DNA from 4 places in the Pseudomonas sp. PVC-3-1 genome. Region 2 is predicted to be linked to each of the others. Evidence: predicted binding sites of a transcription regulator. Region 2 holds the regulator's gene; each other region holds the start of a gene.
The links. Region 2 encodes sigma-54, which starts transcription at its own class of promoters, with help from an activator protein. Its sites were predicted from a motif close to ANTGGCATNNANNTTGCTNT; they were not measured.
Positions count from the first base shown of each region.

Region 1: a site for sigma-54 is predicted at 4,498-4,517, ahead of glnK (P-II family nitrogen regulator). Genes of this name have one in related genera too.
Region 3: a site for sigma-54 is predicted at 3,998-4,017, ahead of fliD (flagellar filament capping protein FliD). Genes of this name have one in related genera too.
Region 4: a site for sigma-54 is predicted at 4,396-4,415, ahead of flgA (flagellar basal body P-ring formation chaperone FlgA). Genes of this name have one in related genera too.

Region 1 covers NZ_CM172023.1:1,277,113-1,284,164, reverse strand. The annotation lists gene xerC (tyrosine recombinase XerC) at 1-791, shown strand, start outside; gene AC2T4A_RS06075 (HAD family hydrolase) at 788-1,480, shown strand; gene sutA (transcriptional regulator SutA) at 1,652-1,984, opposite strand; gene AC2T4A_RS06065 (secondary thiamine-phosphate synthase enzyme YjbQ) at 2,063-2,488, opposite strand; gene AC2T4A_RS06060 (ammonium transporter) at 2,595-3,929, opposite strand; gene glnK (P-II family nitrogen regulator) at 3,971-4,309, opposite strand; gene AC2T4A_RS06050 (accessory factor UbiK family protein) at 4,713-4,991, shown strand; partial or broken gene AC2T4A_RS06045 (YifB family Mg chelatase-like AAA ATPase) at 5,031-6,522, shown strand; gene AC2T4A_RS06040 (RidA family protein) at 6,519-6,998, opposite strand; gene AC2T4A_RS06035 (DUF1127 domain-containing protein) at 7,027-7,052, opposite strand, start outside.
Region 2 covers NZ_CM172023.1:6,294,863-6,301,914, reverse strand. The annotation lists gene rapZ (RNase adapter RapZ) at 1-761, opposite strand, end outside; gene ptsN (PTS IIA-like nitrogen regulatory protein PtsN) at 764-1,231, opposite strand; gene hpf (ribosome hibernation-promoting factor, HPF/YfiA family) at 1,241-1,549, opposite strand; gene AC2T4A_RS29040 (RNA polymerase factor sigma-54) at 1,628-3,130, opposite strand; gene lptB (LPS export ABC transporter ATP-binding protein) at 3,386-4,111, opposite strand; gene lptA (lipopolysaccharide transport periplasmic protein LptA) at 4,111-4,647, opposite strand; gene lptC (LPS export ABC transporter periplasmic protein LptC) at 4,634-5,206, opposite strand; gene AC2T4A_RS29020 (KdsC family phosphatase) at 5,215-5,739, opposite strand; gene AC2T4A_RS29015 (KpsF/GutQ family sugar-phosphate isomerase) at 5,740-6,714, opposite strand; gene AC2T4A_RS29010 (ATP-binding cassette domain-containing protein) at 6,953-7,052, shown strand, end outside.
Region 3 covers NZ_CM172023.1:718,409-725,460, forward strand. The annotation lists gene AC2T4A_RS03475 (FliA/WhiG family RNA polymerase sigma factor) at 1-232, opposite strand, end outside; gene AC2T4A_RS03480 (flagellar basal body-associated FliL family protein) at 239-727, opposite strand; gene AC2T4A_RS03485 (flagellar hook-length control protein FliK) at 772-1,923, opposite strand; gene AC2T4A_RS03490 (hypothetical protein) at 1,927-2,244, opposite strand; gene fliS (flagellar export chaperone FliS) at 2,228-2,626, opposite strand; gene fliD (flagellar filament capping protein FliD) at 2,623-3,972, opposite strand; gene flgN (flagellar export chaperone FlgN) at 4,327-4,767, opposite strand; gene flgM (flagellar biosynthesis anti-sigma factor FlgM) at 4,764-5,048, opposite strand; gene AC2T4A_RS03515 (flagellar FliJ family protein) at 5,150-5,572, opposite strand; gene fliI (flagellar protein export ATPase FliI) at 5,572-6,903, opposite strand; gene fliH (flagellar assembly protein FliH) at 6,905-7,052, opposite strand, start outside.
Region 4 covers NZ_CM172023.1:2,908,370-2,915,421, reverse strand. The annotation lists gene AC2T4A_RS13685 (flagellar hook protein FlgE) at 1-321, opposite strand, end outside; gene flgD (flagellar hook assembly protein FlgD) at 349-1,044, opposite strand; gene flgC (flagellar basal body rod protein FlgC) at 1,064-1,510, opposite strand; gene flgB (flagellar basal body rod protein FlgB) at 1,516-1,923, opposite strand; gene cheR (protein-glutamate O-methyltransferase CheR) at 2,472-3,293, opposite strand; gene AC2T4A_RS13660 (chemotaxis protein CheV) at 3,418-4,356, opposite strand; gene flgA (flagellar basal body P-ring formation chaperone FlgA) at 4,494-5,183, shown strand; gene flgM (flagellar biosynthesis anti-sigma factor FlgM) at 5,326-5,637, shown strand; gene AC2T4A_RS13645 (flagella synthesis protein FlgN) at 5,681-6,142, shown strand; gene AC2T4A_RS13640 (flagellar brake protein) at 6,260-7,009, shown strand.

The DNA.
Region 1 (7,052 bases), 1.5 Mb from region 2:
GTGAAAAATCCTCGATCAACGAATGGTCGGCGCTGCAGGTACGCGACCTGCGCCTGTTCGTCGCCCGCTTGCACCAGCAGGGTCTCGCCAGTCGCAGCCTGGCGCGCCTGCTATCGGCCACGCGAGGGCTGTACCAGTATCTGATCCGCGAAGGCCGTTGCCGGCACGACCCGGCCGATGGCCTCGCCGCGCCCAAGGGTGCGCGCAAGCTGCCACGCACGCTGGATACCGACCGAACCGCACAACTGCTCGATGGCGGCGTGGAAGACGACTTCATCGCCCGGCGCGACCAGGCTTTGCTGGAGCTGTTCTATTCCTCGGGCCTGCGGCTCTCCGAACTGGTCGGCCTCGACCTGGAATGGCTGGACCTCAAGGACGGCCTGGTGCGTGTCCACGGCAAGGGTAACAAGGTGCGCGAGCTGCCAGTCGGCCGCGCCGCGCGGCAGGCCATCGAAGCCTGGCTGCCTTTGCGGGCCTCGGTTTCACCACAGGACAACGCCGTGTTCATCGGCCGCAGCGGCAAACGCCTGACGCCCCGAGCCATCCAGCTGCGCGTCCGCGAAGCCGGGGTGCGCGAGCTGGGCCAGCACCTGCATCCGCACATGTTGCGCCATTCGTTCGCCAGCCACATGCTCGAGTCTTCCCAGGACCTGCGCGCAGTGCAGGAGCTGCTTGGCCACGCCGATATCGCCACCACGCAGATCTACACCCACCTGGATTTCCAACACCTCGCCACGGTCTACGACCAGGCGCACCCACGGGCACGTCGTAAACCCGGAGCAGAAGAATGAGTATCCGTCTGGTCACCTTCGATCTCGATGACACGCTGTGGGACGTTGCCCCGGTGATGAACAGCGCGGAAGCCACCCTGCGCGACTGGCTGGCGGTGAATGCCGCGCAGTTGGGCCCGGTGCCCATCGAGCACCTGTGGGCGATCCGCTCGCGGCTGATGGAGCAGGACCCGATGCTCCGCCACCGTCTGAGCGAGCTGCGCCGGCGCATCCTGTTCCATGCGTTGCTCGATGCCGGTTATCCACAGCCCGAGGCGACCGAGCTGGCCGAGGCTGGCTTCCAGACCTTCCTCCACGCGCGGCACCAGGTGGCCCTGTTCCCCGAGGTGCACCCGACCCTGGAGCAACTGGCCAACCGCTTCATCCTCGGCGTGCTCACCAACGGCAACGCCGACGTGCGCCGCCTGGGGCTGGCCGATTACTTCCAGTTCGCTCTGTGCGCGGAAGAACTCGGTGTCGGCAAGCCCGACCCGCACCCTTTCCAGGAAGCGCTAAAACGCGGCGGCGTGGCGGCGGAGCACGCCGTGCACATCGGCGACCACCCCAGCGACGACATCGCTGGCGCGCGCCGTGCAGGCATGAAGGCGATCTGGTTCAACCCCGCGCGCAAGGCGTGGGATGGCGAAGAAGCGCCCAGTGCGATCATCCATAACCTGTCGGAGCTGCCAGGCGTCCTGGCAAAACTCTGATACCCCTGCTCTTCGTAGGAGCGAGCTTGCTCGCGAAGCAGGGCTCCCGACTGCCGCCGGATCCAAGCGGTTCGCGAGCAAGCTCGCTCCTACAGGGGAGCAACGAGCTGACATGAAAAAGCCCCGCCGCTCCAGACGGAGCGGCGGGGCTTTTTCATGTCACGTCAGATATCAGATAGGGCGGCTGCCGTATTTGCTATCCGGCTTCTTGGGCGGGTCGGCCACCACGTTCGGCTCGATCTCCTGCACCTTGCCGCCGCGAGTGAGGAACTCCTCCATCGCACGGGCCAGTGCATCACGATCCTTCTGCTTGGCTTCGACCGAGGGCAGTTCCTCTTCTTCCGCAGCGGCCTTGGCTTTCTTGCCACCGCCCTTGGGAGAAGGGGCTTCATCCCCATCGCCGCTGTCTGCTTCGGCGTCGCTGTCGTCCGCTGCGGCGAGTTCCTCGCCATCGTCCTCGTCAGCGCCGTCCAGCTCGTCCTGTTCCAGTTCTTCGTCGCTCATTATTCAACCTCTGTGGTGCTGCAAAGCACGTTAGTTATAGCCCAGCTGCGCGCTTTGACGAACGCCGCCGGAAAAAATTCATACAAGCTCGCCCTGCCAGGTCGCCACTATGCTGCGCGGGCCGCCGTGGTCACGGTGCTCACCCAGATAGATACCTTGCCAGGTACCCATTGCCAAGCCTCCCCCCTGTATCGGCAGCGTCAGCTGACAGCCCAGCAGGCTCGACTTGAAATGCGCCGGAAGGTCGTCGGGACCTTCGTAGTCATGTTCATAGCCACTCTCGCCCTGGGGCGCCAGGCGATTGAAGAATCGCTCGAAATCGCGGCGCACCGAGGGGTCGGCATTTTCGTTGACCGTCAGCGAGGCGGAGGTGTGCTGCAACAGCAGGTGCAGCAGGCCAACCCGGCATTCCGACAGCTCCGGCAGCGCAGCCAGGATCTCCTCGGTGATCAGGTGGAAGCCTCGCGGGCGAGGGCGCAGGGTGATGGATTTCTGCTGCCACATGGCGCGCTCTCCTCCTTCTCGGACGGTGATGCGCGCGCATTCTAGCGTGCTGATCGAAAAAGCAAAGGGCGCCCGAGGGCGCCCTTCGTCGAACTTGCGCGAACCCTTACAGGTTGTAGCCGCGTTCGTTGTGCAGGGAGAGGTCCAGACCCACGGTTTCCTCTTCCTCGGTGACGCGCAGACCCATGACCAGGTCCAGGACCTTGAGGATCACGAAGCTGACGATACCGGTGTAGACGATGGTGAAGGCCACGCCCTTGAACTGGGTGAACAGCTGCGCGCCGATGTCGGTCACGGTGCCGAAGCCACCCAGGGCGGGAGCTGCGAACACGCCGGTGAGCAGCGCGCCGACGATACCGCCGACAGCATGCACGCCGAAAGCGTCCAGGGAATCGTCGTAGCCGACGGCACGCTTGAGGCTGGTGGCGGCGAAGAAGCAGATCACGCCGGCAGCCAGGCCGATCACGATGGCGCCCATCGGGCCGCAGGTGCCAGCGGCCGGAGTGACGGCAACCAGGCCGGCAACCACGCCGGAAGCGATACCCAGGGCGCTCGGCTTACCGTGAGTGATCCACTCGGCGAACATCCAGCCCAGGGCGGCGGCGGCGGTGGCGATCTGGGTGACCAGCATGGCCATGCCGGCGGTGCCGTTGGCGGCAGCGGCGGAACCGGCGTTGAAGCCGAACCAGCCCACCCACAGCAGCGCAGCGCCGATCAGGGTGTAGCCCAGGTTGTGCGGCGCCATGGCAGCGGTCGGGTAGCCCTTGCGCTTGCCCAGCACGATGCACGCCACCAGGCCTGCGATACCGGCGTTGATGTGCACCACGGTGCCGCCAGCGAAGTCCAGCACGCCCCAGTCCCACAGCAGGCCGCCGTCACCGCTCCAGACCATGTGGGCGATCGGTGCGTAGACCAGGGTGAACCACAGCGCGGTGAAGATCAGCATGGCCGAGAACTTCATGCGCTCGGCGAAGGCGCCGACGATCAGGGCCGGGGTGATGATCGCGAAGGTCATCTGGAACATCACGAAGATGCTTTCCGGGAACAGCGCGGCGGCGGAAGTCAGGCCGGTGCTGGTCAGGCCGCTGAGGAAGGCCTTGTCCAGGCCGCCGACGAAGGAAGCGAAGTTGACCACGCCCTTCTCCATACCGACGGTATCGAAGGCCAGGCTGTAGCCGTAGACGACCCAGAGGATGCTGATCAGCGCGGTGATCGCGAAGCACTGCATCATGATCGACAGGACGTTCTTGGCGCGCACCATGCCGCCGTAGAACAGGGCCAGGCCGGGGATGGTCATCAGCAGCACCAAGGCACTGGAAATCAGCATCCAGGCGGTGTCACCGCTGTTCAGGACAGGGGCCGCTGCCTCGTCAGCCAAGGCCAGACCGGGCATTGCGAGGGGCAATAGGGCGCCTAGCCCTGCGTATTTGCGCAGAGTCATTGTTGTTTCTCCTGGGGCGTGGGGTTCGGTGTGGGCTTGGCTTAGATCGCGTCGGTGCCGGTTTCGCCGGTACGGATACGAATGGCCTGTTCCAGATTTACGACAAAGATCTTGCCGTCACCGATCTTCCCGGTGTTGGCGGCCTTGGTGATGGCTTCGATAACACGATCCAGCTGGTCATCGGCAATGGCGACGTCGATCTTCACCTTCGGCAGGAAATCGACAACGTATTCCGCGCCACGGTACAGCTCGGTGTGACCCTTCTGCCGGCCGAAGCCTTTGACTTCGGTCACAGTGATGCCCTGCACGCCGATCTCGGACAGCGACTCACGAACGTCGTCCAGCTTGAACGGCTTGATGATGGCTGTGACTAGCTTCATGTAACTCTCTCCCGTGTTTTGGTGGACCCGCCCCAGGAAGAACGAACCCGGAGACAAGTCTAAGCGCAGTGTCTGGCTTTTGTAATGCGCCGGCCGCCCTACCTCAGCACTCCGACTGCCTTGTTCGAAGCGATCCACCGCCTCGCCTGCCGCACCGGAACTGCCTCGGTGCACGCCATGTATGCCCCAAAGCATGAAGCTTGCCAGTTCGTGGAAATGCCCGTGACATCAGGCACTTGGCCAGAATCCGGGGTTTCTGGCGATTAGCCAGCGCGGCTTTGGCGCACCGAAAGCGCGCACGGCGAGCGGGCACACTGCTCAAAAAGCGTGCAACCCCGGACGCCGCAGCCGTCGCCGGCTGCGTGATAGACTGCGCTCTGATTCAATCCGGAACCCATGAACCATGCTGCCGCCCAAAGCCTTCCTCGATGCCATCAGCCAACAAGCCGGACGCCTGTTCGGTGGCGAATCGCCCCTGCCGAAGGCCGAGCTGGAAGCCCAGTTCAAGGTTCTGATGCAGAGCGCCTTCAGCAAGCTCGACCTGGTCAGCCGCGACGAATTCGACAGCCAGATGGTTGTCCTCGCCCGTACCCGCGCCCGCCTCGAGGCGCTGGAAGCCAAGGTCGCGGAGATGGAAGCCAAGCTCTCGCCGCCTGCCGACACCGCCGCCCCCACCGAATAACGCACATCGGGCGGGCGGCATGCGATCAAGGAGTGATCCATGTCCCTCGCCATCGTCCATAGTCGTGCCCAGGTCGGCGTGGAAGCACCCGGCGTTACTGTCGAGGCGCACCTTGCCAACGGCCTGCCTTCGCTGACCCTGGTCGGTCTGCCCGAAGGCGCAGTGAAGGAGAGCAAGGACCGCGTCCGCAGCGCCCTGCTCAACGCCGGCTTCGATTTCCCCAATCGCAGAATTACCCTGAATCTCGCCCCGGCTGATTTGCCGAAGGACGGCGGGCGTTTCGACCTGGCCATCGCGCTGGGCATCCTGGCCGCCAGCGGCCAACTGGCGGATGCTGCCGGGCTGGATGAGCTGGAATGCCTGGGTGAACTGGCGCTGTCCGGCACCTTGCGGCCGGTTCCCGGCGTACTGCCCGCTGCGCTGGCTGCCCGCGCCGCCGGGCGCGCCCTGGTGGTGCCGAAGGAGAACGCTGAAGAAGCCAGCCTCGCCAGCGGCCTGACTGTCTACGCCGTTGGCCACCTGCTGGAGCTGGCCGCGCACTTCAGCGGCCAGGAGCGCCTGCGTCCCTACGAAGCCAACGGCCTGCTGCGCGCCACACAGCCCTACCCCGACCTCGCCGAAGTGCAGGGCCAGACCGCCGCCAAGCGGGCCCTGCTGGTCGCCGCCGCCGGGGCACACAACCTGCTGTTCAGCGGGCCGCCCGGCACCGGCAAGACACTGCTCGCCAGCCGCCTGCCGGGCCTGATGCCGCCGCTGGACGAAGACGAGGCGCTGCAGGTGGCGGCGATTCACTCCGTCGCCGGGCGCGGGCCGTTGACCCACTGGCCACAGCGCCCCTTCCGTCAGCCACACCACACCGCTTCCGCGCCAGCACTGGTCGGTGGCGGCAGTCGCCCGCAGCCGGGGGAAATCACCCTGGCGCACGAAGGCGTGCTGTTCCTCGATGAGCTACCGGAGTTCGATCGCAAGGTATTGGAAGTCCTGCGCGAGCCGCTGGAAGGCGGCGAGATCGTCATCGCCCGCGCCAATGGCCGCGTGCGCTTCCCGGCGCGCTTTCAGCTGGTCGCGGCAATGAACCCCCTGCCCCTGTGGCTACCTTGGCGACCCCAGCGGCCGCTGCCGCTGCTCGCCGGAGCAGATCCAGCGCTACCGGGCCAAGCTCTCCGGCCCATTGCTGGACCGCATCGACCTGCACCTGACTGTCAGCCGCGAAAGCACCAGCCTCGCCCCCAGCGGAGCCACTACCAGCAGCGCCGAACTGGCCACGCAGGTGGCGGCCGCGCGCCAGCGCCAATTAACTCGTCAGGGCTGCGCCAACGCTTTTCTCACCCTGAAGAAAATGCACCAATATTGTGCATTGAATGCGGAAGACCAGGCCTGGCTGGAGAAGGCCGGCGAGCGCCTGAACCTGTCACTGCGCGCCCTGCACCGGATTCTCAAGGTCGCCCGCACCCTCGCCGACCTGCAGCAGGCGGAGCACATCGCCCGCCCGCACCTGGCCGAAGCGCTGCAATACCGCGCGGGGCATTAGCCCTCAGTTACGGCCAGGAGATTCAGTTCAACCGTCGCATTCTTCGGCAACTGCCAGACGCCCACCGAAGTGCGCGTGTGCACGCCGGCCGCGCCCAGCACCTCGTACAGCACGGCCGAAGCGCCGTCGGCTACTTCGCTCTGCTGCATGAAGTGCTCCGCCGACTGCACGAACACGTTGAGCTGGAGCACCTTGCGGACTCGGTCGAGGTCGCCCAGCGCCTGCCGCAGCAGCGCCAGCGCCCGCATCACGCAAACCTTCGCGGCCAACTGGGCATCGCCCAGCGACACCTCGCTGCCCGCCCGGCCGGTGACGACGACCACATCGCCCACCCGTGGAATCTGCCCACTGAGGTGCACCTGGTTGCCGTCGATAAGGAAAGGCACGTAGTTACCGCCGATCTTCATTTCACCGCTGAAGTCATAGCCGAGTTCGGCGGCAATCCGTTCAAACGCGGCAGCGCGTGTTTCGCTCATAGGCACTCCCTGGTGGGTCAGTTTCTGATCAGCAGCGCCAGAAGGGCCGCATCG
Region 2 (7,052 bases):
CCGGTACAGCCGATGGCGATGGTGACATAGGCCCGGTTGCTCGCGGCGAAGCGCGGCAGCCATTTGTTCAGGTAGCCGAGGATATCCTGGTACATCTCCTCGACATCAGGTTGCGCCGCCAGGTATTCCTGGACTTCAACATCGAGCCCGGTGTGCTCGCGCAACTCGGGCTTCCAGTAGGGGTTGGGCAGGCAGCGCACGTCGAACACCAGGTCGGCGTCCACCGGCATGCCGCGCTTGAAGCCGAAGGATTCGACCAGGAAGGCGGTGCCCAGTTCGGGCTTGTTCAGTAGGCGCAGCTTGAGCACGTCGCGCAGCTGATAGAGGTTCAGGTTGGTGGTGTTGAGCTTGAGATCGGCCAGATCGGCAATCGGCGCCAGCAGGTGCGATTCGTCGGCGATGGCTTCGGCCAGCGAACGACTGTCGCTGGTCAGCGGGTGGCGGCGGCGAGTCTCGGAAAAGCGTTTGAGCAGCGTTTCGTCATCGGCATCGAGGTACAGCACGTCGCACTGGATGTGCTTGTCGCGGGCTTCCTGCAACAGCTCGGGGAAGCGCTGCAGCTGGCTGGGCAGGTTGCGAGCGTCGATGGAGACGGCGACCTGGGGGTGCAGCAGTTCGGTGTGCAGCAGCGCGCGCTGGGCCAGGTCCGGGAGGAGGCTGGCCGGCAGGTTGTCGATGCAGTAGAAACCGTTGTCCTCGAGCACGTTGAGCGCGGTGCTCTTGCCCGAGCCGGATCTTCCACTGACGATGATCAGGCGCATGATCAGTGCCCGTTGTTCTGGAAGTCCACGACGATCCGGTACAGGTCCTCGCCGTTGGCGGCGTGACGCAGGCGGTCGCGGACGTCGGAGCGGTCGAGCATGGAGGCGATCTGCCGCAGCAGTTCCAGGTGCTCCTCGGTGGCCGCTTCCGGCACCAGCAGCACGAACACCAGATCCACCGGCGCACCGTCGAGGGCGTCGAAGTCTACCGGGTGGTCAAGGTGCAGGATGGCGCTGATCGGCGACTGGCAGCCGGGGAGGCGGCAGTGCGGAATGGCGATGCCATTGCCGAAGCCGGTGGAGCCCAGGCGTTCCCGGGCCACCAGGCTGTCGAAGATGTCTTGGGAATCGAAACCCGGCAGCTCGCGAGCCACCAGGTTGGCGATTTGTTCGAGGACACGTTTCTTGCTGCCTCCCGGCACGTTCACGAGGGAACGGCCGGGGGTCAGGATTTGCTCAAGTCGGATCATAGGGAGGGGTTAACGGACGCCAACACCTTGCTGGCGTTCGAGGTATTTTTCCTTGTGCTTGATCAGTTGGCGGTCGAGCTTGTCGGTGAGCAGGTCGATGGCCGCGTACATGTCTTCATGTTCGGCGCAGGCCACCACTTCGCCACCGGCGATGTGGAGGGTGGCTTCAATTTTCTGCTTCAGCTTCTCGACCTCCATGATGACCTGAACATTGGTGATCTTGTCGAAGTGGCGCTCCAGTCGGCCAAGTTTCTCGCCGACATAGTCGCGCAGGGCGTCGGTCACATCCAGTTGATGTCCACTGATGTTGACTTGCATACCGCTTTCTCCTTATTGCCCGTGTGTAAGTGGCAGGTTATGGGGCCTGCCGCCGGAACACCTTGGCGTGGATCAACGTCACACCAGTCGCTTGCGCTCGCTCGAGGGAGAGATTCCTAGGGACTCCCGGTACTTGGCGACGGTACGACGTGCCACTTGAATGCCCTGTGCCTCCAGTAAACCAGCGATCTTGCTGTCACTCAATGGCTTTTTCGGACTTTCCGCCGCGACCAGTTTCTTGATGATTGCGCGGATCGCGGTGGACGAGCACTCGCCGCCTTCGGAGGTGCTGACGTGGCTGGAGAAGAAATACTTCAGCTCGAAGATGCCACGCGGCGTGTGCATGAATTTCTGCGTGGTGACACGGGAGATGGTCGATTCGTGCATGCCCACCGCCTCGGCGATGTCGTGCAGGACCAGCGGCTTCATCGCCTCTTCGCCGTATTCCAGGAAGCCGCGCTGGTGCTCGACGATCTGCGTCGCCACCTTCATCAGCGTTTCGTTGCGGCTCTGCAGGCTCTTGATGAACCAGCGCGCTTCCTGCAGCTGGTTGCGCATGAAGGTGTTGTCGGCGCTGGAGTCGGCGCGGCGTACCAGGCCCGCATACTGCGAGTTGACGCGCAGGCGCGGCACCGCTTCCTGGTTCAGCTCCACCAGCCAGCGCTCGTTGTGTTTGCGCACGATGACATCCGGGACCACGTATTCGGCTTCGCCGGATTCGATCTGCGAGCCCGGGCGCGGATGCAGCGACTGAATCAGCTCGATGGTCTCGCGCAGCTCGTCTTCCTTGAGCTTCATGCGGCGCATCAGTTGGCTGTAGTCGCGGCTGCCGAGCAGGTCCAGGTGATCACTGACCAGACGGATAGCCTCGGCCAGCAGGTAAGTCTTGGTGGGCAGCTGGCGCAGCTGCAGCAGCAGGCACTCGCGCAGGTTGCGTGCACCGACGCCAGCGGGTTCGAGCTGCTGTACGCGGCGCAGCACGACTTCCACTTCGTCCATCTCCACGCCCAGTTCCGGATCGATGGAGGCGAGGATGTCGTCGAGGGACTCGTCGAGGTAACCGTCGTCCGTGATGCCGTCGATGATGCTCAGGGCGATCAGGCGGTCGGTATCGGACATCGGCAGGAGGTTGAGCTGCCACAGCAGATGGCTCTGCAGGCTTTCGCCGGCTGAGGTGCGGGAGGTGAAGTCCCACTCGTCGTCATCGTTACTGGGCAGGCTGCTGGCGCTGGTCTGGTAGATGTCTTCCCAGGCAGTGTCTACAGGCAGCTCGTTGGGGATGCGCTCGGCCCACTGGTCCTCATCGAGGCTGTCGGCATTGGGCGTTGTGCTTTCCTGGAAATTGTCCTGGGAGCTGCTGGTGGTGCCGTTGGCGCCTGACTCGGCGCCGTCCGCCATGGGGTCGCTGTTGTCGTAATCCTCGCCTTCTTCCTGGCGCTCCAGCATCGGGTTGGACTCCAGGGCTTCCTGGATTTCCTGTTGGAGGTCCAGCGTGGAGAGCTGGAGCAGTCGGATGGCCTGTTGCAGCTGCGGGGTCATCGTCAGCTGCTGGCCCATCTTTAGGACTAGCGATGGTTTCATGGCTGGAACTAGGCACCTTGTTCGCTGGCGCGAAGCGCGCCATATCCACGACTACGGACACCGGGGTGCCGCGAGGAAGCAAATTATATGCCTGAGTTTGGACGCTTTGCCTAGGGGCTGTCGACCTTTCGTTACAACCCGGTTGCGCCCGGGCAGGACAGGCAGCCGAATGCATCGCGGAACGGCCGACGAGCCGCGCCACGCGCAGGGAAGAGGTGGAGCTGCCACGCCCTGGGAAGGGCGCGGCGCAGGGCCTTAGAGGCGGAACTCGTGGCCCAGGTAGACTTCCTTCACCAGGTCGTTGGCGAGGATGCTCTCGGCGCTGCCTTCGGCGATCAGTTGGCCGTCGTTGACGATATACGCCGTTTCGCAGATATCCAGGGTCTCGCGGACGTTGTGGTCGGTGATCAGCACACCGATGCCCTTGGCCTTGAGGTGATGGATGATCTGCTTGATGTCCCCCACGGAAATGGGGTCAACGCCGGCGAAGGGTTCGTCCAGCAGGATGAACTTCGGCGAACTGGCCAGGGCGCGGGCGATTTCTACGCGGCGACGCTCACCGCCGGACAGACTCATGCCAAGGTTGTCGCGGATGTGGTGGATGTGGAACTCCTCGAGCAGGCCCTCCAGGGCTTCCTGGCGGCCGGCGCGATCGAGGTCGCTGCGGGTTTCCAGGATGGCACCGATGTTGTCCGCCACCGACAGCTTGCGGAAGATCGAGGCTTCCTGCGGCAGGTAGCCGATGCCGGCGCGCGCGCGGCCGTGCATGGGCAGGTGGGTGACGTCCTGCTCGTCGATGCGCACCACGCCCTGATCGGCGCGAACCAGGCCGACGATCATGTAGAAGCAGGTGGTCTTGCCCGCTCCGTTGGGGCCGAGCAGGCCGACGATCTGCCCGCTCTCGATGCTCATGCTGACGTCGCGGACGACTTGCCGGCTCTTGTAGCTCTTGGCGAGGTGCTGGGCGGTTAGCGTAGCCATTACTGCGCTTGATCCTGCTTTTTCTTGGGCTGGATGACCATGTCGATACGCGGGCGCGGCGTGGTCACCTGGGAGCCGGTGGCACGGCCTGCGTTGACGATCTGGCGCTGGGTGTCGTAGACGATCTTTTCGCCTTCGAAGGTGTTGCCTTCCTGGATTACCTTGGCCTGGTCGATCAGTACGACGCGGTTCTGCGTGACGAAGTACTGGATCGTCAAGCCGTAGGCCTGGGTGATCTGCTTGTCCGGCGCCGGCTTCTGTTCGAAGTAGGCGGGCTTGCCGACCGAGGTTACGACCTCGATCTCGCCGTCCTTGTTCTGCTTGAGCGTAACGGTGTTGCCAGTCAGCTTCATGCTGCCCTGGGTTACCACCACGTCGCCGCGATAGACAGCAACGCCCTGCTTGTCATCCAGTTCGGCGCTGTCGGCCTGGACACGGATCGGCTGTTCCCGGTCGGTGGGAAGAGCCCAGGCGGCAGCGCTGCCAATGGCGGCGGCGAGGCTGAAAAGAAGGGGGAGGGTGTTAACGAGCCTCATGCTGACCTCTTACGTTGGACAGCAGGAGCATCCGGCTGTCTTTCAGATACGCCTTCATGCCAACTGCCGTGGTCACACCGTTGGGTTCGGTGATCTTCACGGGCTGGTCAGTCTGCGCATAGTCCTTGTCTGGGAACACCGTCATGCGCGAGGTGTTGAGCAGGAGCGTGCGTTGCTGCGCGTCGGTGCGCGCAACACGCACGTCATCGATCAGCTCGACCTGCTTGCCTTCGGGGGCCACTTCGGCGCGAACGCTCTGGACATGCCACGGCTGAGGCTCGTTCTCCCGGTGGAAGAAGAGGTCGGGCGTGGTGACCAGGGTCACGTCGGTTGCTTTCAGGTGTTCGAGTTTGTCGGCGGTCATCTCGTAGGCGAGGGAACCGTCGAGGCGGTATTGAACGCTCTTGGCATTCACCACATAGAAGTCGATCGCGTCGCTGGTCTGCGACTTGAGTTGCCGCTCGTTGAAGTCCAGGCGCACGTTCCAGTAATAGCCGAGGGCGATCAGCAGGATGGTGATCAGGGCGAGCAACAGCTTCTGTTGGAAAGTCTTGGGCATGTTCGGCTCTAGAGGTACGCGTTCTGGGCAGCTTCGAGGTTGCCCTGGGCGCGCAGGATCAGTTCGCAGAACTCGCGGGCGGCACCTTCGCCGCCACGGGCCTGGGTCACACCGTCGGCATGCTGGCGCACGAAGGCGTCGCCGCTGGAGACCGCCATGCCCAATCCGGCACGGCGAATGGCCGGCAGATCGGGCAGATCGTCACCCAGGTACGCGACTTCTTCATAGCCTAGACCCAGTTCGGCAAGCAACTCGTCCAGGGCGACCAGCTTGTCCTCGCGGCCCTGGAACAGGTGGTTGATGCCCAGGTTCTTCGCCCGGCGCTCGACCACCGGGCTCGAGCGGCCGGTGATGATCGCGGTGCGCACGCCCGTGGCCATGAGCATCTTGATGCCTTGGCCGTCGAGGGTGTTGAAGGTCTTGAACTCGCCGCCGTCAGGCAGGAAGTAGAGCTTGCCGTCGGTGAGCACGCCGTCTACGTCGAATACCGCCAGGCGGACCGCTTTCGCGCGTTGCAGCAGGTCGGCAGTCATTCAGATGACTCCCGCACGGGTCAGGTCGTGGACATGGAGGACGCCGACCGGGTGGTCCTTGTCGTCGACCACGACCAGTACGTTGATCTTGTGGTCGTCCATGATCTTCAGGGCTTCGGCGGCGAGCATGTCCGGGCGGGCAGTCTTGCCGTGCACGGTCATGACCTGGTCGATGCTCACCTGGCGCACGTCCAGGCCCTTGTCCAGGGTGCGGCGCAGGTCGCCGTCGGTGAAGACGCCGGCCAGCTTGCCGTCGTCTCCGAGGATGACGGTCATGCCCAGGCCCTTGCGGGTCATTTCCAGCAGCGCGCCGCTGAGCGACGTGCCGGGGGAAACCTGCGGCAATGCTTCACCCACGTGCATGATGTTTTCCACTTTCAGCAACAATCGACGGCCCAGTGCGCCGCCCGGATGCGAGAAAGCGAAGTCCTCGGCGGTGAAGCCGCGGGCTTCCAGCAGGGCGATGGCGAGCGCATCACCGATCACCAGGGAAACCGTGGTGGAGGAGGTCGGCGCGAGGTTCAGCGAGCAGGCTTCGTGCTCGACGCTGGCGTCCAGGTTGACCGCGGCGGCCTTGGCCAGCGGCGACTCGGCGTTGCCGGTCATGCTGATCAGGGTAATGCCCAGGCGCTTGATCAGCGGCAGCAGGGTGACGATTTCCGCGGTGGAGCCGGAATTGGACAGGGCCAGGACGACGTCGTCCTTGGTGATCATGCCCATGTCGCCGTGGCTGGCCTCGGCTGGATGTACGAAGAAGGACGGCGTGCCGGTGCTGGCCAGGGTGGCGGCGATCTTGCGGGCGATATGGCCGGATTTGCCCATGCCGACCACGACGACGCGGCCCTTGCAGTCGAGCAGCAGCTCGCAGGCCAGGGAAAAATCGGCGCCGATGCGCGGCAGCAGGGCGTCCACCGAGTCACGCTCGAGGCGGATGGTGCGCTGTGCCGACTGGATGAAATCGTGTTTCTGGCTCATGTTCGAAAGGCGCGGGGCAAAATGAAGTGCGAGATTATAACGGGAAAGCGGCAAAGGCTTCATCACTGGCATCTCAATGTTGAGCGCATTTTGCTGAACTGGTCCTTAACGACGGCTTAGCAGCCCTTGGGGCGCGGCTTCGCGGGGTGTTATAGTTCGCGGCCGTTCGGCCTGCCGCGCCGTGTTTCTGCCGTATGACAGACGGGGCAACGGACAGCGCCGTGATGAAAGGAGTTCTATGAGCACCAATGACCAATACGCGGTCGAGCTGAAGGGCCTGAGCTTCAAGCGTGGCACGCGTAAGATTTTCGATAACGTGGACATCCGCATTCCACGCG
Region 3 (7,052 bases), 950 kb from region 2:
GCTCGTCCGGCTCACCGTAGCGGCGCAGGCCCTCAAGCAGACCCATCAGGCCGATCTGCTCCATGTCCTCGCGATCCAGCACCTGGTTGGCCTGCAACGACAGCTGGCTGACGATGCGTCGCACCAGCGGCAGGTACTGCATCATCCAGCGCTGCTCGGCCGCCGGCGACAGGCGGGCATGGCCGCCGTTCTCGCCGGCGTAGTCGTGCGCGGGATCGCGAAGGGCGTGCATGGCGGCTTACTGGACGATCATCTTGCTGAGCATCACGTGCTCGAAGGGCACCACCACCTTGCGCGCGGCGAAGTCGTCGATCACCGCCTTTTCCAGGCGCGCCTGCACCTCGCCGATGGGCATCGCGCGCAGCACTTCGAACTTCTCCGGGGTCAGGTTCGCAACCACCGAGCTGCGCACCATGGGCGCGACGCTTTCCAGCTTCTTGCGCTCCTGCTCGGCCTTGGCCTGCAGCACCAGATCGATCACGAAGTAGTGTTCGCGGTCTTCGCCACGGGAGCTGACGATGATCTTCTCCACCGGCACGAAGAGGTATTCGGCGCTTTCCTGCTCCTCCTCTTCCTTGGCTTCTTCCTTGCCGCCGTCCTTGTCGGCAACCGCAGCCGCCGGGGCAAGGCTGGCGGCCTTGATCATCCTGTAGTTGACGAACACGCCGCCCAGCACGACGGCGATATTCACGATGAGCATCAGTAGAACGAGACGCGGCGTGGACATGGGGTTTCTCGAAAAATCCTGTGGGAATGCGGGCCGCTGAGGGCCTACACGGTAATCAGTACGTCGCTGTCGCCACGCGGCGCGGCACCCTCGCTCGCCTGCGTATCACGCGGGTTGGCGGCGACCGCGAGCTGTTCCTCGGCGAGGCGCTGGCGGTTCTGCTGGCCCTGTTGGCCGGACTGCGAATCGGACGAGACCTGCACGTTGACTTGCAGGAAGTTCTGCCCGACCAGCTCCTGGCGCAGGCGCTCGCTGGTGTTCTGCAGCAGACGCACGACGTCGCCATTGCTGGCCGATATCTGCACGTTGAGCTGGCCGGCCTCATGCCGCACGAGAATCTCCAGGGCGCCCAGCTCCGGGGGATCGAGGCGGATCGTGGCGTTCTGCACGCGCTGGCCGAGTTGCAGTTCGACGTTGTCGCGCAGGGCACTGACCATCTGCTCGCCCCAGTGGGCATCGTTGTTGCCCTTGAGGTGCAGCGGCTTGTCGAACAACGGCGTCGCCGGCGCGCTGGGCGCGGGCGGTGCACCGATGTCAGCCGCCGGAAGTCGATGCTCGAGCGCTACCGCCGGCAGTTGCGGCGCGGCGGATTCCGGCCCCTGGGCACTGGCGGCCAGGTGCTGTTGCAGCAGGGTCTGTGCCTGGCTCTGGGTTGCCTCGCGGGGGGCCGGCAGCGTGGCCTTGGCCGGCTCTTCGGAGAGCTCGGCGGGTGGCAGCAGCATGTCTTCCGGCTTCACCGCGGCAGGCGCTGGCTGGGCGGAAGAATCGATGGACTGGGTAGCGAACCCGGATACCTGCGCGGCAGTCTGCGCCGGCGGATTGTCCCGCGCCTGCACCACCAGCCCGGCCTGGCTGAGCATGCCGGCCAGCCAGTTCTCTGCACCGGAGGGTGAGGCCTGCTCGGTTTGCCGGCCCTGTGCATCGCTGTCGCGGGTTTCGGCGGGCAGCTCTTCGGGCAGCACCGGCCGCACAGTGCCGGGCTGTTGCACAGGCTCATCGACCTGCGCGGTATCGAACTGCGCGAGGAAGGACTGCACCGTAATGCTCCGCTCACCGGCATTCGATTGCGCCGGTTGCTGGTCGCGGAAGCTGGCAACGCCGGGGGCATCGCGGCGCGAATCCTGCGGGCGAGCCTCGGCCACCGGAGCTGCATCGCGGCTGGCAGTGGGCAGGGATTGGGTCGGTAGCTGGATCACGGTCTATCGACCCTCCTGGTACGTGTCCACCTGCATGTACGCCGAGCGTCCCTCGGCGTATTCCAGGTGCGAGAGCAGGAGGCGGCGCAAGCGCTCGCACTCCTCGGCGCAGGCCTGCGACGCCTGCTCGTGCAGGCGCTTCAAATGCTTCCTGGCCAGCAGCACGTCGGCCGCCAGCCCGGTCTGCGACGACATCGCCACCAGTTGCGCGCGGATCGCCAGGTCAACCTGTCCCATGGCTTTCCAGTCCTTGCGCTGCAGCGCCGAGCCGAGCCGTTCGTAAAGCTCGAGCAGGCGCCGGCGATCATCCACGTGCGGCACTCACGCCCTCCCAGCCCTCGCGCAGGATGCCCAGCAGGCGCACCACTTCGTCGATGCCGGCGACGTCCAGCGACACGCTGACGTCGGAGAGCCGGTAGATGCAGTAGTCGTAGAGGCGCGCCAGGCCCTGCACGGTCTCGCCGCCGTTCTCGTAGTCGAGCGCGCCATTCAGGCCGTTGAGAATGTTCAGGCACTTCTCCAGGGAGCGGCCCTTCTGCTGGTAGCGCTTGTGCTCGATGTGCCCGCGGGCGCGGGCCAGTTCGTCGAGCAGGCCGTCGAACAGCACCAGCACCAGTTCGTAGGGCGAGGACGAGGCGGCCTTGGACTCCAGGTCGATCATCCGGTAGCTGTCGTAGCTTTCGTTCATGCCGTAGGCGCTCATCCGAACATCCCGCTGGTCTGGTCCATCGACTGCATGGTCTGCATCATCGAGGTGTATTGCTTGAGGTAGCGCGCGTAGTAGGTGTCGTACTGCTTCTGCAGGTTGTCGTAGTCATCGTCGACGCGGCGCAGGCTGTTGTTCAGGGCGTCCTTGCGGTTCTTCATGACGCCATTGGTGCTGTTGGTGTACACCGCGACGCCCTTGTCCAGGCTGTCGAGCAGGTTGCCCTTGCCCATGAACAGCTTGTCCAGGGCCTCGGGATCGCTGGCGATGGCCTTCTCGAAACGGGTCGCATCGAGGGTCAGCTTGCCGCTGCGGTCGGCACTGATGCCCAGGGTGATCAGGTTGGCGCCGCCGAAGCTGGTACGAACCATCTGGTTCAGTGCGTTCTCGATGGCGCGCACGCTGGAGTCGCCGGCCAAGGCGCCACGGGAATTGCCGTTCTGGTCGCCGGCGGCGGTCAGGCTGTCGATGGTGCTGGCCAGTGCGTTGAAGGCGTCGATGAAGGTCTGCACCTTCTTCTTGGTTTCGCTCTGGTCCTGGGCGACGGTCAGGCGGATGGCCTGTTCGCCGGATTTCTGCGCCTGGGTGAAGGTAGCGCTGACGCCGTCGATGATGTTGTCGAAGGTGTTGCTGGCGTTGGTCAGCAGCATGCCGTTCTCGCCACCCAGGCGGACGCGTGCATCCTGCGCCTTGGAGAGTTCCTGCGGATTGCCCATGGCGTTCTCGAAGGCGCTGTTGGCGCTGTCGGTGCCGCTCAGCGACAGGCTGATGGCGTTCTCCGCGCCGGACTTCTCGGCGCCCAGCACCAGCGATACCTGGCCGTTGCTGCGTACCAGGGTGGCCTTCACGCCGGTGTTGTCGGTGGCCTTGTTGATCGCCGCGGCCAGCTCGTCCAGCGAGTTGCTGCCGTCGCCGTCGGTGTCGATCTTGCTCAGGTCGATATCGAAGGACTTGCCGTTCTGGGTCAGGGTCAGGGTGCCCTGGGTGTCGATATCGCCGGCCTGCAGGCCGGAGAAGGACAGCTGGTGGCTGGTGGCGAGCTGCTCGACGAAGAAGTCGTAGCTGCCGGGCACGGCGTTCTTGTCCACCTTGGCGGTGAGGTAGCCGTCCTTGCTGGTGGTGGCGCTGTTGACCAGCATGCTGGTGTTGCTGCCGGTCACGCCCTGCAGGCTTTTCACCGCCGAGGAGAAGGTCTTGAGCGCCGACTCCAGGGAGGTCACTGCGGTCAGCTGGGACTGGTACGAGGACTTGTTGCGGTCAGCCTTGTTCAGGCCGTTCTGCACTTCGTACGTGGCCAGCTGCTGGGCCATGCTTTTGACGTAATCGGAATCTATGGTCGCCATCTGAATCCACCTCTTTCATCCCGGCAGAGCAATTACGGTGCCAATGCCGGGAGGCCCGTCGCACGGGGCTTTGCGGGTTGACCAGGGAGAAGTCCAACTTCCGCCCGGCGTGGTTTGGCGCGCAGCGGGAAGCGGCATTTCCGCCTGCCGGGCACGCGCCCTGATGCAGAGGAAGGGCGACCGTGGAGAGGGATTCGTTAAGGGGATTTGGCGGGGTGTTTTTGCGGGGGACGGGAGGTTGGGTGCCGTGCGGTTCGCGAGCAAGGACTAGGCGTCCCCCTCGGTCCTACAGGGGAGCGCGCTCGTTGTAGGAGCGAGCTTGCTCGCGAACAATGTCCAGCCCAAAGGCGCTCGTCAGTAAGGCTGCCGCGAATACACCGGCTGTTCGCGCGGATCACCCATCAGTTGGCTGAGGATGTCGTGGTGCATCGCCAGCAGCTTGCCGTTGCGTTCGTTGAGGCGCTTGCACTGGGCGGTGAGCTGGCCCAGTTGCTGCCACTCCTGCTGCAGTTCCTCGCGGTGCGGCGGCTTGTAGTTGGACAGCAGCGTGCGCATGCCGTCGGCGTCCATCGGCAGGTGGAAGGCGCGCAGCACGCGGCTGCGGCGCTGGGCGCGGCCCGCGACGGAGTCGAGCAGCGCCTGGATGTCCGGGTTCAGCGCTTCGATCTGCGCGCTGTCCCGCGCCAGCAGGTGGCGGTACAGCTCCTGCAGGCGGTCGCGCAGCGCCAGGCAGTCGCGGCCATCCTGCTGGATGTCCTGCTCGATCACCTGCAGCAGCCGCGCGCGCTGGGTCATGCGTCGCTGCCGCGATGGTAGGAGAGGATGCTGGTGGCGAGCACGCTGGTGTCGTTCTGCAGTTCGCCATTCATCAGCGCGCGGCGGATCTGGGCAACGCGGCTCTGGTCCACGTCCGGCATGGCGCGCAGGGTTTCCTGCATTTCGTCCAGGCGCAGCGAATCGTTGACCGGCGCGCTCGCGCTGGTCTCGGCCACCGGGGCGGCACGCTCGCTGCGTGCGCTCTTGGCGGACTCGCTGGTGGCCAGCGCAACGCTGGTCAGTTGCCGGGTGATTTCCATGGTGTGTATCCGAGTATTTTTTGGGCTTTCCCTCAGAGGGCGACCGCCCCGGAGGAAAACTTAAATGCCATAGCGCGAGTTCACCAAACAGCCGGCGGATGTCACCCCCGCGCCCGCCACCAGGACTGCGCGGCGAGGCCATCCTGGATTTTCTGTTCCTGCTGCGCAAGTTGCAGCTGCCATTGGCCGACCTTGGCCTCGATCACCTGGGCCAGCACCTTCTCGCTGCGCATGGCCGCCATCAGCTCGCCCTGGATGCGCGCCAGGGTCTGCTCGGCGACCTCCAGCTCGCGGCGCTGCAACTGCAGCATCTTGTGCAGGGTCGCCTTGTACTGCTGCTGGTTGTGCCGCTGCAGCGGCGTGCTGGTGGCCACGCTGAAGCCGCACAGGCGATCCAGCCCGGTGATGTTGTTGCGGTAACGCTGGCAGAGATTCTGCTGGTAGTTCACCCGCCCCAACAGCTCGCGGACCTTGCCGCCGCGCACGTCGGCCAGGCGCCCGAGCATGTCGATCTGCGCCTTCATCAGCGGCTCCCGACGATGCTTTGCAGGGTGGCGACGCTGTTGCCCAGCTCGGCGCCGTCGGCCGTTTCCTGGCGCAGGTAGCGCTCCAGCATGGGCGCCAGCTGCACGGCCCGGTCGGTCTTCACATCCATGCCCGGTGTATAGCCGCCCAGCGGAATCAGCTCCTTGATGCGCTCATAGGTGCCACTGAACTCCTTGAACTGGCGCGCCGCGGAGAGATGCACCGGGTCCGCCACCTGGCTCATGCAACGGCTGACCGAGGCGCCGATGTCGATGGCCGGGTAGTGCCCGACGTCCGCCAGCCGGCGCGACAGCACGATGTGCCCGTCGAGGATGGCGCGAGCGCAGTCGACGATCGGGTCCTGGTGATCATCGCCCTCCGCCAGCACGGTGTAGATGGCGCTCAGGCTGCCCGTCTCGCCCTCGCCATTGCCGGCACTTTCCACCAGCTCCGGGAGCAGGCCGAACACCGACGGTGGATAGCCCTTGGTGGCCGGCGGCTCGCCCAGCGCCAGGGCGATCTCGCGCTGGGCCATGGCGTAGCGGGTCAGCGAATCCACCAGCAGCAGCACGTCCTTGCCCTGGTCACGGAAATACGCAGCGATGCTGTGGCAAAGCTCGGTGGCCTTCAGGCGCATCAGCGGCGATTCATTGGCAGGCGCCACCACCACCACGGCTTTCTGCAAGCCTTCCGGGCCGAGGGAATGCAGGATGAATTCCTGCACCTCGCGGCCGCGCTCGCCGATCAACCCGACCACCACCACGTCGGCCTTGGTCTGCCGGGTGATCATCCCCAGCAGCACGCTCTTGCCCACGCCGCTGCCGGCAAACAGGCCGACGCGCTGGCCCTTGCCCAGGGTCAGCAGGCCGTTGATGGCGCGCACGCCGACATCCAGCGGTTCGGACACCGGGCGCCGGCGCAGTGGGTTCACCTGCGGCAACTCGGTGGGCAACGGGTGGCGACCGGCAAGCTTGCCGAGGCCGTCCAGGGGTTCGCCGAGGCCGTTGACCACGCGCCCCAGCCAGGAATGATCGATGTGCAGCACGGCTTCGTCCGGCGCCGGGAAGACCCGCGAGCCGGAGGTCAGGCCGACGGGTTTCTTGAAGGGCATGAGGTAGGTGATGTCACGGTTGAAGCCGACCACCTGCGCCTCCAGGCGCTCGCCGTCGGCGACTTCCACGTAGCAGCGCTGGCCGGTCATGCGCCGGCAGCCGAGGCTCTCCAGCAGCAGGCCGGAGACCCGTACCAGGCGACCGCTGACCCGCGCCAGCTGGACCGAGTCCAGTGAGCGCAGCGCTTCTTCGAGCTTGAAGCCGTCGCCCAGGGCCATGTCAGTCTTCGTCCTGCAGGTGCGCGCTCAGGGCTTCCATGCAGCTGTCCAGACGCTGCTGACAGCCGATGTCGGCTTCGGCCTGGGCAGTGACGACGCGGCACTCGCCCAGCGCCAGGCGCTCGTCCGGCACCAGTCGCCACTTGGCG
Region 4 (7,052 bases), 3.1 Mb from region 2:
GCCGAAGTAGCCGGCGCGGGTGTAGCTCACCGCGCCGTTGTTGCTGGTGACGAAGAAGCCGTTGCCGTTGATGGCCATGTCCAAGGCATTCTGGGTCGAATCGATGGTGCCCTGGTTGAACAGCTGCGAGACGTTGGACAGCAGCACGCCGCTGCCCACCGGGTTGCTGCCGCTGCCCAGCACGGAGGCCGCGTACACATCGGAGAACTCCGCGCGGGACTGTTTGAAGCCCACGGTACTGGCGTTGGCGATGTTGTTGCCGGTGGTGTTGAGGTCACTGGAAGCGGCCTTGATACCACTGAGCCCGATATTGAAAGACATGCTTAGCTCCTGGTCGGTATCGCCGACTTACTGGCCAATGATCTGGACTTTGGACAGGCCGATGCTGCCCAGTCCGGCGAGGTTGAGGGTCAGCTCGCCGCCGTTCTGCCCGAGGGTCACGCTGTCGACGTTGGCCGGCAGGAAGGTGGTCAGGCCGTAGGTCTTGCCCTCGTAGTTGGTCTGCGCTTCGAACTTGTAGCGGCCGGGCGGCGCGAGATTGCCGCTGGAATCCTTGCCGTCCCACATGAAGCTGACGTTGCCGGCGGTCTGCTGGCCCATCTCGACGCGGTTCACCAGGGTGCCCTTGTCGTCGTAGATGTTGACCCAGCTGTTGGCCGTGGACACCGGCAGGGTGTAGGTGCCCTTGAAGGTCTCGGAGGTGTCCACCATCGATTTCTCGGTCGGCACGATCACCTTGCGGCCCACCAGCGAAGAAGCCTGCAGGGCCTGGGACGACTGGTAGTTGGAAAGCACGCTGTCCATGCTGGTGTTCAGCGACTGGATGCCTTCCACGGTGCTGAACTGGGCCAGCTGGGCGATGAACTCGCCGTTTTCCTGGGGCGACATCGGGTCCTGGTTGTTCATCTGCGCCACCAGCAGCTTGAGGAATTCGTCCTTGCCAAGATTGCTCTTGCCGGCCGTGGCGCTGCCGCTGTCCTTGTTGATCGCATACTGGTCCAGAACCGAACTGGAGCCATTGATGCCACTGTTGTCGATGCTCATCGTGCTCTTTCCTCAGCGCTTACTGACCCAGGGTCAGGACCTTCTGCATCATCTGCTTGGCGGTATTCATCATTTCCGCGTTGGTCTGGAACGAGCGGCTGGCGGAGATCATGTCGGCCATTTCCTCCACCACGTTGACGTTCGGGTAATAGACGTAGCCGTCCTTGTCGGCAGCCGGGTGGTTCGGCTCGTAGCGCGGTACCAGCGAGCTCTTGTCCTCTACCACGCCCAGCACCTGTACGCCGGAGCCGGCCTGGTCGGTCTCGCCGAACAGCGAGCCCTGGTCGCCGCCGCCCTGAGCCTGCTGGAACATGGTGGCGAACACCGGATGGCGGGCGCGGTAGGTCTGGTCCACGCTGGAGGAAACGGTCTCGGCGTTGGCGATGTTCGACGCGGTGGTGTTCAGACGGGTGGTCTGGGCACTCATGCCGGTACCGGCGATGTTGAAGACACTGGCGAGCGACATGGCGATTACTCCCCGCGCAGGGCGTTCATCAGCCCTTTGAACTTGCTGTTGAGGAAGGTGAACGAGGCCTGGAACTGCACGGAGTTTTCCGCGTAGTTGGACTGTTCGATCTGTTCATCGACGGTGTTCTGATCGATCGACGGTTGGGTCGGGTTGCGATACTTGAGCGATTCGTCACCGATGCCGAAACCGTCGGCCTCGATGTGATGGGCATTGGTCAGCGTGGTGCTGAAGGTGCCGTTCTTCATCTTGTCCGACTGGGCCGCCAGTACCGAGGCGAAATCCAGATCGCGGGCCTTGTAGTTGGGCGTGTCGGCGTTGGCCAGGTTATTGGCCAGGACTTCCGCGCGCTGGGAGCGGAAGCTCAGTGCTTGCTGGTGGATGCCGAGGGCTTTGTCGAAGCTGATGCTCATGGTCGCGAACCTGTTTGCCGGTGTGGGCTTGCCAACACTTCAGCAAGGCGCGTGCCAAAACCGCATACCCTTTAATTTCAATGGCTTGAAGGAAACAGAAGAGCGGCAAGGGGCGGCAAACAGCGGCAAAGCGGCAAGCGCTTTCCTTGCCGCTTCGGGCAAGGCGGCAAGCTTGCCGCGCTTGCCTGGAGCTTATTTGCAGGAGCGAGCTTGCTCGCGAACCTGGCCACTCGACGGAGTTCGTTCGCGAGCAAGCTCGCTCCTACAGAAAGAACATGCGAAGCGGATACACGGCAAATTGCAGACGGAGCCCGCTTCTATGGCAGCGGAACCATACGAGGAAGCAACGGGCTTTCTTCCGGTAACTCGGTGCCCATTCCTTCCCCCCCCTGGCTGCGCGCCCCGCTCCAAAGGGAGAGGGTTAGAGCACGCCAGAGCGCAAGCGTATCTCGCAGGTGCCGACTCCGTCGGCAATCGAATGATCGGCAATCGAATGAATGCGAATGCGGAAGCAGGAACCCCGCCCGAACAGGCGGGGCTGCGGCCGGTTACTTGGCCTTGTAGATGATCCCTGGGCTGCACTGAACCATCTGGTAATGGTCCGGCAGCGCGTTGAGCGCTTCGGAAGCACCGAGGAACAGGTAGCCGCCGGGCTTGAGCGTGGCATGGATGCGCAGGAGGATGTCGCGCTTCACCTCGGCCGAGAAATAGATCAGCACGTTGCGGCAGAACACCATGTCGAACTTGCCCAGGGTCGCGTAGCTGTCCAGCAGGTTCAGCGCGCGGAACTCCACGCGGCTCTTGATCGCCGGCTTCACCGTCCAGCGCCCCGGCGTCTTCTGATCGAAGTAGCGGGCCAGACGCTCCTGCGACAGGCCGCGGCCGATGGCCAGGCTGTCGTACTCGCCGGCCTTGCAGGCGGTGAGCATGGAGCCAGAGAGGTCGGTGGCGACGATCTGCACGCCTGCCTTCAACTGGCCGAGGTTGGTGCGTTCGAACTCGTCGATCGACATCGACAGCGAGTACGGCTCCTGTCCCGAGGAACAGGCCGCGGACCAGATGCGCAGGCGCTGGCCGGGTGCAGCCTTGATCATCTCCGGCAGCACGCGGTTCTTCAGGACTTCAAACGGATAGGTATCGCGAAACCAGAGGGTCTCGTTGGTGGTCATCGCGTCGACCACCTGTTCGCGCAGCTGACTGCGCATCTGAATCTTCTGTACCAGTTCGCCCAGGGACTTGATGCCCTGCTGCTCCATCAACTTGTTCAAGCGGCTGGAGACCAGGTACTGCTTGTTGGCGCCCAGGAGGATGCCGCAGGTCTTCTCCAGGAAATCCCGGAACAGCTCGAATTCAGAATTGGTGGATGTCACAGATAAACCTCTTTGCTCGTGGGCGGCTGCCGACGCGACTACGGCGACAACTGCCTGACCGGTGCTCAAAAAACCATAGACGATGCGGGCGGCACCGGCGCCACCCGCACTTCATCACAACGGATCAGGCCGTCGCGCCATCCACTGCCTTGATGCGGTCCGACACGCGGGCCGCCAGGTCATCGGGACGGAACTTGGCGAGGAAGTCGTCAGCGCCGACCTTCTTCACCATGGCCTGGTTGAACACCCCGGACAACGAAGTATGCAGGAGAATGTGCAGATCCTGCATGCGCGGGTCGTGCCGGATTTCCGCCGTGAGCGTGTAGCCGTCCATTTCCGGCATCTCGATATCCGAGATCACCATCAGCAGATCGCTGCCAGGATGCCCGCCGGCCTCCACCATCTGGTGCAGGTAATCCAGCGCCTGGCGGCCATCGTTGAGCGCCAGCACTTCCACGCCGACCGTCTCCAGGCAACGCACCAGTTGCTTGCGCGCCACCGAGGAATCGTCCACCACCAGCACGCGCTTGCTGACCGCTCGGGCCTGGGTGTCGGCATCCAGCACGCCTTCGGAGATGTCCTCCGAGGTCGGGGCCACTTCGGCGAGGATCTTCTCCACGTCGATGATTTCCACCAACTGATTGTCCACCCGCGTCACCGCCGTCAGGTAGTGATCACGGCCGGTCCCCTTGGGTGGCGGATGGATCGACTCCCAGTTCATGTTGACGATGCGCTCCACCGAGTGCACGAGGAAACCCTGCACCTTGGTGTTGTACTCGGTGATGATCACGAAGCTGTTGGCGACATCCCGCAGGGCATGACGCCCCGTCGCCAGCGCCAGATCAAGGATCGGGATGGTGCCCCCGCGGATATTCGCCACCCCGCGCACCACCTGGCTGGACTTGGGCATCACGGTCAGGCGGGGGCATTGCAGCACCTCCTTCACCTTGAACACGTTGATCCCGTACAGCTGGCTGCCGTTCAAGCGGAACAGCAGCAGTTCGAGACGATTCTGGCCAACCAGCTGCGTACGCTGGTTGACCGAATCCATGACTCCGGCCATTGAGCCTCCTGTGCACGCAACGCCGCCCCGACTCACGAAGACGGCATGACCATTGCTTGGATCGTTGCATGAAGCAAGCAACGACATTTTTCCGACAGCTGAGACCCGCGCGCGCCCTGGTGGCTGCGCTGCTCGGCATGACGGGTGCGCTGACCCTCTCCCCGGCTGGGGCGGAAGGCTTCACCGCGCCTGAAATCCTTATCGGCTCCACCCAGGGCTTTCTTGAGTTCAAGGTGGAAGATTATCTGCAGACTTCCGGCATAGACGCGCGCTACGACATCGAAGTCGCACGCATCGACCCCCGCCTGCGCCTGGCACAGTGCGACAAGGACCTGACGCAGGCGTTGGAAAGCCCGGCGCAGCCCGTTGGTCGGGTCACCGTGCGCGTGCGCTGCGACGGCAGCTCGCCCTGGACCGTCTTCGTGCCGGCCACGGTCAAGCTTTTCCGCCCAGTGGTCGTCACCACTCAGCCACTCAAGCGCGACCACGTCATCGAAGCCGCCGACATCAGCGTCGTCGAGCGCGACGTCGGCGCATTGACCCAGGGCTACCTGACCGACCCCGAACGCGCCCTGGGCCAGAAGCTCAAGCGCTCCACGGTGAACGATCAGGTGCTGGCCCCGATCTTTCTCGAGCAGGCCGCCGCCGTGCGCAAGGGCGAGCAGGTGGTGATCCGCGCCCGCACCAGCGCCATCAATGTGCTGATGCCCGGCGAGGCGCTGTCCGACGGCGTGCCCGGCGAGCAGATCCGCGTGCGCAACCTGCGCTCGCAGCGTATCGTCAAGGCTCGGGTGATCGAGCCAGGCACGGTCGAGGTCACCCTGTAGCCCTGCGGTTCGAGGCCGTTTCTGGCATGATGGTCTCTGTGGTGCGCGAAATGTGTTCGGGCGCACGAAAATTCGGCCTAAAGTTTCTCTCAAGACGGCCGAAAAGCTTGGCAAGCGTCCAATACCTCCAGAGGTTTCCAACATGGTTATCGACTTCAACCGGCTGAACCCGGCCACTACGCCAGTCAGCACTGGCCGTAGCGGTGCCGCCCAGAGCGGTCGCAGCGAAGCCGCCGCCGAGCCCCCCGTCAACGCCCCGGCCAAGAGCGGCGAATCGGTGCAGCTCAGCGATACCGCGCAGCAGCTGCAGAAAGTGAGCGATCAACTGAAGGATCAGCCCGTGGTCGACAATGAAAAAGTGGCTCGCATCAAGGCGGCCATCGCTGACGGCAGCTATCAGGTCGACAGCCAGAAAGTCGCCAGCAAGCTGCTCGATTTCGAATCCCAGCGCTGAGCCGACTCGCGCTGGACCACCCTCGTAGAACGCCGAGCCCAAGATGTCTGACGCCCTGCTTTCCCTGATCCATGGCGACATCGAAGCAGCCACCGCGCTGCTGCAGCTGATCGAAGACGAGTTCCAGGCGCTGCAGGTGCGCGACCTGGCCCAGCTGCAGAAGCTGCTCGATCGCAAGCTGCCGCTGCTCCAGCAGCTCGAGCGCAATGGTCGCGAACGCAGCCTGGCGCTGCAGCAGGCCGGCGTGAGCATCGACCGCGAGGGTCTCGCCCAGCTCGCCCAGGCCAGCGGCAACAACGAATTGCTGGCGCGTGGCGACGAGCTCGCCGCCCTCCTCGACCAGTGCCAGGAAGCCAACCAGCGCAACGGCAAGGTCATCCGCGCCGGCCAGGCCAGCACCGGGCGCCTGCTCGATATCCTGCGCGGCCAGGACACTCCCAGTCTCTACGATCGCCATGGCGGCTCGACCCAGAGCAGTCGCCAGCGCCCGCTCAGCCAGGCCTGAGCCTCAGGCTGATCGCAGCGATCAGCACTGGTCTGACTGCCCGCCCTCGGGCAAAATGCCATCACACGCCCTGCCCCGTGCAAGACTCATAACAAACACAATGGAGACCCGCGGACCGTGTCCAATCTGTTCGTCGAGGAAAATGGCCCTCAACCACCGAAGGTGTTGAAAGCTCCGGTGGAGATCCACTCCAGCCTGAAAATGCTGATGGACAGTCACGATCCCCTGGTTGTCACCTTCGAAGGGCGCAGCCAGCGCTTCCAGAGCTTCGTCGTCGAGATCAACCGCGACCGCAATATCGTCGCCCTCGACGAACTCATTCCCAACGACGGCGAACGCTACCTGCAGAACGGCGAACAGTTCCGCATCGAAGCCTTCCACGAAGGCGTGCGCATCGCCTGGGAATGCACCCAGAACGCTTTCTTCTCCGAAATCGACGGCGCCCGCTGCTACTGGCTTCCCGTACCGGCCGAGATGCTTTACCACCAGCGCCGCAATGCCTTCCGCGCCCCTGTCGGCCAAGGCCAGCCGGTGGCCGTGGAGATCGGTGGCAGCAAGCTGAAATCGCCGCTCAAGGGCAACCTGATCGACATCTCCGCCACTGGCTGCAAGATTCGCCTGGAAGGCAACGCAGTCGAGCGCCTGCAGCCCGGCCAGGTCTATGAGGAATTCACCGCGCGCCTGCCCTTCGGCGCCCTGACCATGGAAGTCGAACTGCGCCACGTGCATTTCGAGGAAAAGGTCGGCTACAGCTTTGCCGGCGTACGCTTTCATCAAATGAGCGGCCTGGCGCAGCGCAACATCGAGCGCTTCGTCTACCAGCTGCAACGCGAAGCCCGGCGATTCGAGAAAGACGAGCTGTTCTAGTTCGTCCCGGGCGGCAAACGCTTGCCGCCCTTCCCCTGCGGCC